DNA from 2 places in the Flavobacterium sp. CR10 genome. Region 1 is predicted to be linked to the other one. Evidence: riboswitches for the same ligand, from Rfam matches in the RefSeq annotation. Region 1 holds a riboswitch; the other holds the start of a gene.

Region 1 (3,737 bases):
GTACCAAAGTGTTCATGCGGGATCTTCCTATCAGATAGAATTTCGTTTAAAAAATGGAAGTACAGGAGAATACCGCTGGTTTTTAAGTAAAGCACTTCCCATTAGAGATAAAGAAGGAATAATCACCAATTGGTTTGGTACCTGCACCGATATTCATGAGCAAAAATCGATTACAGAAAAGTTAGAAATTCTGGTGGCAGATCGAACCAAAGAATTGCAACGTTCCAATGATGATTTACAGCAATTTGCTCATGTCGCTTCTCACGATTTAAAAGAGCCTGTTAGAAAAATAAAGACATTTGTAAGTCGATTAGAAGATCATCTTGAAAATCAGTTAGACGAATCGGCGACGAGATATATAGAAAGAATTCATGTAGCGGCAGATCGCATGTTTACTATGATTGACGGCGTACTTGCGTATTCAAAAATCAATGCCGACTCGCAAAAAGCAACAATCGTTAATCTCAATGAAGTGATTAGAAATATAGAAGCCGATCTTGAAATTTCGCTTCAAACAACAGGCGGAAGTATTTACTATCAAGAACTTCCTGTTATTGAAGGTGCTTCTGTGTTGCTTTATCAATTATTTTATAACCTGATAAACAATTCTATTAAATTTGCTAAAGAAAACATTCCGCCACAGATTACCATTAATGCAAAAGAGCAATTTGAAGACGGTAAAAGAATAGCTGTAATTAGTGTAGAAGACAACGGAATTGGATTTGACCTCGATCAGACAGGACGCATTTTTGAAACTTTTACCCGATTAAATTCTAAAGATCGTTATGAAGGAACAGGTTTAGGGTTGTCTCTTTGCAAAAAAATAGCAGAACGTCACGGAGGAAATATTACCGCAACTGGAATTGCTGATAAAGGAGCTGTTTTTATTATAACACTTCCATTTGAACAGAAAGAAAAAGACATTTGATTATGAGTAAGAAGATAATTTTATTAGCCGATGATGATAGGGATGATGCAGAAATGTTTTGCGAAGCGTTGGCTGATATAAATGAAAGTATTATTTGTCATTGTGCAGAAAATGGAGATCAAGCATTGAAAATGCTAAAAAGTCAAGACAAAACTCCTGAAATTGTCTTCTTAGATTTAAATATGCCTATTATGAATGGCTGGGAATGTTTAAAACAATTAAAATCAGAGGAACGTTACAAAAATATTCCCGTGATTATGATTTCTACTTCTTCACATAAAAATGATATGGAAGCAGCCGGAAACCTTGGGGCATTCTGTTATTTTGTGAAACCAAATAATTTTAACGATTTAAAGCAAGTGCTCGGATTAATTGCTTCTAACCTCGAAAACGGATTTAAAAAACCGCTTTCAGATCTGGAAAAGAATAAATATCTGCATATATTCCATTAGAATTTTAAAATGCATTCTGGCTTTTGAATTAAAAAACGTATGAATTTATTTTGAAAAAGAATAAAAATATGTTTTTTAATTATTTGATTATAAGTGTTTTATTGGTTTTTGGAAGGGGGTCTAAAAAATAAATTTAAAAAAAAACAATTTTAAACTTGACTAATTCGGTAGGATTAATATATATTTGTATCGAAGAAAATTTATAACATGATACTTATCCAGAAAGACTGAGGGAATAGGCCCAATGAAGTCTTAGCAACCTGTTGCCGAATAAGGTGCTAAATCCTTCCGCTAAATGCGGGCAGATAAGAAAGATTTCTCCGTAAATCTGTTTAAGATCATCCAATTAAATCTTAATTAAAATGAAAGCAGAATCTATTTTATACGCAGGTTATGAGCTCTTGAATTCCATTTTTGAAGAAAACGCTTTTGCTTTTTTCTGAATGCGAAAACAATAGTTTACACCAGATTCTCTTTATAAAATAAAATACTGCCAATGACTTCTGACATTGGCCTGAAATTCTTTTGTCTAATCTTAAAACTAAAAATAAAATGAAAAAAATACTATTAGGTTTTGCTTTATATCTTGGGGCTCTTCAAACTCAGGCTCAGGAAAATAATTTACAATTGAAAGGAACGGTTGCAGATACCGTAGCGCAATACGTTTACTTGCAGAAGTTTCACAATAAGATGTTTACCACGATTGATTCGGCAAAAGTAAAAGACGGAAATTTTAGTTTTAAAACGAAAGTAAAAACACCAGATTTATACGGATTAAGCGTAAATACAGAAAGCTCTCCATTGTATATTTTTCTAGAAAAAAATCCGATTACAGTAAAACTGAGTCCGAAGAAATATTACACAACATCTGTGGTTGAAGGTTCTGCTTCTCAGGATTTGTTTGAAGCCTACAAAAAGAGCAAAGATGTGGAAATCAGTAAATTCATAACAGAAAATCCAAAATCTATTGTTTCTGCTTATGTATTGTACAGAAACTGGTCTTATAGATTAACACCTGAACAGATTACACAAAATATTGCTTTGCTAGATAAAAGTCTTCAAAGTACCACTTACGTGAAAGAATTAAAAGAACTGGCTATTGTTTTAGACGGATTATCGGTAGGTAAAAAAGCCCCAGATTTTACAGCTAATGATCCGGAAGGAAAGCCAGTTCGTCTTTATGATAACTTAAAAGGCTATACTTTGATTGATTTTTGGGCCTCATGGTGTGGACCTTGCCGAAGAGAAAATCCGAATATTGTAGCGGCTTACAAAGAGTTTCACGACAAAGGATTCAACATTGTGGCAATCTCTCTTGATAAAAAGAAAGAAAACTGGCTTAAAGGAATTAAAGACGATAATTTAACCTGGACACATGTTTCTGATTTGCTTTTCTGGAACAGCGCTGTTGCCAAATTATATGGTGTAAGAGCCATTCCAGGAAACTATTTGGTGGATCCTAAAGGGGTAATCGTTGCGAAAAACCTGTATGGAGAAGAATTACAATCTACATTGAAAAGACTTTTAGAAAATAAAATTTAAAAAAGAAAAGCACAATCTTGTTTTTCAGATGAATGATAAGATTGATAAGAAATACAAATAATACAATATTAGTTAATTTTAAAATGACAAGGATATGAATGCTATTGAGTCAACAACAAAACCAACAGAACCTGAGTGTTACTTTTCTAAATTTAGAGAAAATACAGTAGGAATTGATCATACTTTCGAATCGGTTTACGGAGAACAAAATCTAGTTTATGCAGACTGGGTTGCCAGCGGAAGATTATACGCTCCAATCGAAGAGATAATGCTCAATAAAATTGGTCCAATGATTGCCAATACGCATTCACTTTCAAGTCAGACAGGAAAAACTTCTACTTATGCCTATCAGCATGCTAGAGATATTATTAAAAAATCGGTTAATGCCAACGAATCGGATGTTTTGGTAACTACCGGAAGCGGTATGACAGCAGCTTTGTCAAAATTGCAGCGTATCATGGCGCTTCGAACAAAAGCTGAAGAAGATAGACCAGTGGTTTTCATCACACACATGGAGCATCATTCCAATCAGGTTTCTTGGTATGAAACGAATGCAGAAGTGGTTATTCTGCCACCTGATGAAAATAATTTGGTTGACCCAAAAGCTCTTTCGTCAGCAATAAAAAAATATGCTGAAAGAAGCTTAAAAATAGGTTCATTTACAGCTTGTTCAAATGTTACGGGAATTATTACGCCTTATCACGAATTGGCCAAAATCATGCATCAAAACGGCGGACTTTGTTTTGTTGATTTTGCAGCTTCGGCGCCGTATGTTAAAATTGATATGCATCCAGAAGACCCAGAAGAACAATTGG
Region 2 (3,737 bases), 1.9 Mb from region 1:
TTCCTCTTTCTGAAGAACCTTGAGAAATGATACTCACGCTGATATTATGATCACCCATCACTTTAAAAATTCGGGCATCAACTCCAGCTTTTCCAAGCAATCCTCGTCCTTCAAGATTTACGAGAGAAACATTTTCTAAAACAGAAAGTGTTTTAATTCCTTCTTTAGAAGAATCTGATGTAATTAAAGTTCCGCGATTTTCGTGATTGAAAGTATTTAAAATACGAAGCGGAATATTCTTTTCCAACAAAGGAATAATCGTTTTAGCATGAAGAATCGTCGCACCGAAATTTGCCAACTCATTTGCTTCATTAAACGATAAATATTCGATTTTCTTAGCGTCTGCCACTAAATCTGGATTTGCTGTGTAGATTCCGTCTACGTGCGTAAAGTTTTGTAATTCTTCGGCATTTAAATAATTTGCGATTAACGAAGCGGTATAGTTACTGCCATTTCTACCTAAAGTAGTTGTGTCGTTGTTGTTATTAGATCCAATGAAACCTGTAACTATATTAACCGTTTCTCCGTTATGTTCTTTAAAATAATTTACTACGTTTTTCTTTGAAAGCTGTTCTAATGGCTGTGCATCGCCAAATTTAGAATCGGTTTTCAATAATTCTCTTGTATCCACAAAATTGGCTGGAATTCCTTTTTCCAACAAAATAGCCGTCAATAATTTAGCCGAAAGCAATTCTCCTTTTGACAAAATCTGATCTTTGATTTTTTTGCTGTAATCGCCGATTAAACTTACACCTTCAAAAAGTTTGTCTAAGACATTAAACTCTTCAGACAAATCAACTTGCGGGTAATCTGATATTTGATATTTTTTAAAATTCTCTAATAATTCTTTATAACTGCCATTTTTAGCAGCAATGCTTAAGATAAATTCAAGCTCATCTGTCGCATTTCCGCGCGCAGATACTACAACGGCAATTTTTTCACCTTGATTTACTTTATCTGAAATGATTGAAACAACTTTGTTAAGTCCTTCTCCGTTTGCTAATGATTTACCTCCAAATTTTAATACTTTCATTTTTATTTCTTTATTGTTTCTGCCTTAAAAATGTCGGCAAGTAAATGATCTAATTGTTTGTACTCGATTAAAAAAGCGTCATGTCCGTGAACCGAATCAATTTCGCTGTAGAAAACATTGTCTTTAAACTTCTTCAATTCTTCATAAGTTTCTACGTTTTCTTTTGCTGTAAAAAACAAATCTGAATTGATTCCGATAATATGAATTGAAGCTTCTGTTTTAGATAATAAGTTTTCAAAACTTTCACTATTTCTAGTGATATCAATTGTTTTAAGCAACTGATTCATTAATTTATAAGAAGACAGCTGATATCTTTTCTGCAATTTTTTGCCGTGATGTGCCAGCCAGCTTTCGATATTAAAAATCAAAAGGTCTTGATTGATTGTTCTTTGGAATTTTTCTTTGAATGATTCTGGCGAACGATAACAAAGCATGGCATGTATTCTGGCATCTTCAATTGGTTTTGAAGAATTGTTTAAAATCTGTTCTTGCAGGAAGCAATTGGCGATGAGCCAGTCCGTAGATTTCCAGTCGCTCGCAATCGGAATAAGGTTTTCTGTAATATTTGGTGCCAAAGCAATGATTTCCCATGCAATTCCGCCTCCAACAGAACCTCCGATAACCGCAAAAAGTTTTTCGATATGTAAAGCTTTTATACCTTCAACAAACATTCTTGCAACATCTCTGGCTGTAAAGTCAAGATAATTTTCGATCAAGAAAGAATTGCTTCCGTTTCCAGGAATATCAAAGGCTAAAATGGTATAAACAGCAGTATCGATGGTTTTACCTTCGCCAATTAAGTCATTCCACCAGCCGTTTTCGCCAGTTACCTGTGCATTTCCTGTTAAGGCATGATTGACCAAAACAATAGGCGCACTATGCAAAGGCTGTCCTGACAGTGTAAAACTTAATGGTATAGAATGATAGGTTGCACCACTTTCTGTGATGAAATCTTGAATTATAATAGGGTTTGGTATATTTTCCAATTTCAAATCTGTTGTATTATTGATTTGTATATGGAAATATTAGAAAGAAAAACTAGGTTTAACTAGAAAAAATCTTGTTGTTATCTTTCCACGTTTGGCGTGGTAGAATGTAGCACCTTCTTCGTTTTACCGAAGGGTTGCTAAGGCTTCATCGGGTCTAATCCCTCGTCCTTTCTTTATAACATTTCAATATTTGTTTGAACTTAACGAGTGCAAATTAACTACTATTTTCTCTAACAAACAAATTTTATCTAAAAGTGTTTGTTAAATTTCTGAGACTTACTTTAGCAAAAACTATTATACGCAAAAATTTACCGAACAAAAATGCCCAGTAAAATTAAGCAGGTTTTACCCTAGTTTATGATGCTTCTTCTGTTTAGATAAAAAGCGTATCATTTTCTTTTGAATACATCAAAAACAATAAAGAGTTTGGTGCTTTTTTCTTAGCTCCTTTACTTTCTTCTGTGATTCCAGCCTCTGTTATTCCGAATCTCGGATGAGCCAATTCGTTTGTTGGCGGCGGATTATTTTTTCTTGTCCTTCTGTTTTTCAAATTTGAAATTTTTTCTGCTAAGTAGTTCAATGTGCTCATGATATTAAGTTTTAGTTAAGTTGTGTTTTATAATCTTTATTTCTCGTTTATCTTTTTGTTAAATCGCTTTCTGGAATAAAAAAACCCTTTTGGATTTTCAGATACCAAAAGGGTTTAAGTTTTTACACTCACGTATACTTTTAGTATCAACAGACGTATGCGCAAATAAGCGCGACAGTAAACATCTTGTTCATCTGTAAGGATTTATTCATCTGTAAGGATTTATTCATCTGTGATTTATATTGTATTTTATTTAAATTCTGCATTTGTATTAAATTAAAAAGCCTCCCAAAATTTCTTGGGAGGCTCTTACTATATTATTATTGTATTCTTACAATTTTTTTAAGCAATAGACACCCCAGCCTCGGTCTTAACCGAAATGGCACAAAACATTTTGTTGACTTTTAAGTTCATTTGATTTCTAGTAGTTTTTGGGTATAACAAATATGCAATTATTTTTTTTATTACACAAATTAAATTCAAGAATTTAATTACAAAAATCGTTAAAAATCAATTTTTTAACGTCAAAAAACATCTTACAAAAACGAAAACGAAATAATACAAGTAAAAAACTTACAAAACAAGCTTGCTTTTCTTCATAACTCCATTTGACAAATCAATTTATCAAAGAACTTTTTTACCTTTTTCTAAAAAATTAAAGCCAAACTGCTTCTTTGCTTCTAATTTTTTCTGCAATTTTTAGAATATCGGTTATAATTCCTCTCGAAATTGCCTGTTTGCATGGCGGAGCACTCTGAATTACAATCGGAATATCGGCGTAAGATTTGGTATAAATTTCAAAAATATTGTCAGATCCTTTCAATTGTCCAATTGGAGAATCTACTGGTTCCGAAATTAATTTGGCTTCTAAAGTGCCTTTTTCTACATCAAATTCTCCTACATATCTAAGCACATGATTTTCTGCTTGAGTTATTTTGGCAATTTTAAAAGATTTATCTACAGCCACTTTGTCGAGCACTCCATTTTTTTCCAAATGTTCTTCGGTTATAAAAGGTTTTATTTCAATATCTGAAAGCTCAAAATCTTTTCCTATTTCTCTGGCCAATATCAAAAGCTTTCTTGCCGTATCATTTCCAGAAAGATCTTCTTTAAAATTTGATTTCAT

What was found. Region 1 has a riboswitch for S-adenosylmethionine ahead of ACNRYB_RS21705 (redoxin domain-containing protein). Riboswitches for the same ligand answer to the same signal wherever they lie in the genome.
Region 2: it holds a riboswitch for S-adenosylmethionine, as region 1 does, so the genes downstream of both, ACNRYB_RS07005 (alpha/beta fold hydrolase) here and ACNRYB_RS21705 (redoxin domain-containing protein) in region 1, are expected to answer to the same signal.

The regions. Positions count from the first base shown of each region.
Region 1 is NZ_CP185985.1:5,158,083-5,161,819, reverse strand. Features, by position in the region: gene ACNRYB_RS21715 (PAS domain S-box protein) at 1-928, shown strand, start outside; gene ACNRYB_RS21710 (response regulator) at 931-1,380, shown strand; SAM riboswitch class I at 1,592-1,692, shown strand; gene ACNRYB_RS21705 (redoxin domain-containing protein) at 1,933-2,922, shown strand; gene ACNRYB_RS21700 (aminotransferase class V-fold PLP-dependent enzyme) at 3,017-3,737, shown strand, end outside.
Region 2 is NZ_CP185985.1:1,539,601-1,543,337, reverse strand. Features, by position in the region: gene thrA (bifunctional aspartate kinase/homoserine dehydrogenase I) at 1-1,033, opposite strand, end outside; gene ACNRYB_RS07005 (alpha/beta fold hydrolase) at 1,036-2,019, opposite strand; SAM riboswitch class I at 2,097-2,204, opposite strand; gene ACNRYB_RS07000 (hypothetical protein) at 2,396-2,611, opposite strand; gene ACNRYB_RS06995 (homoserine dehydrogenase family protein) at 3,267-3,737, opposite strand, start outside.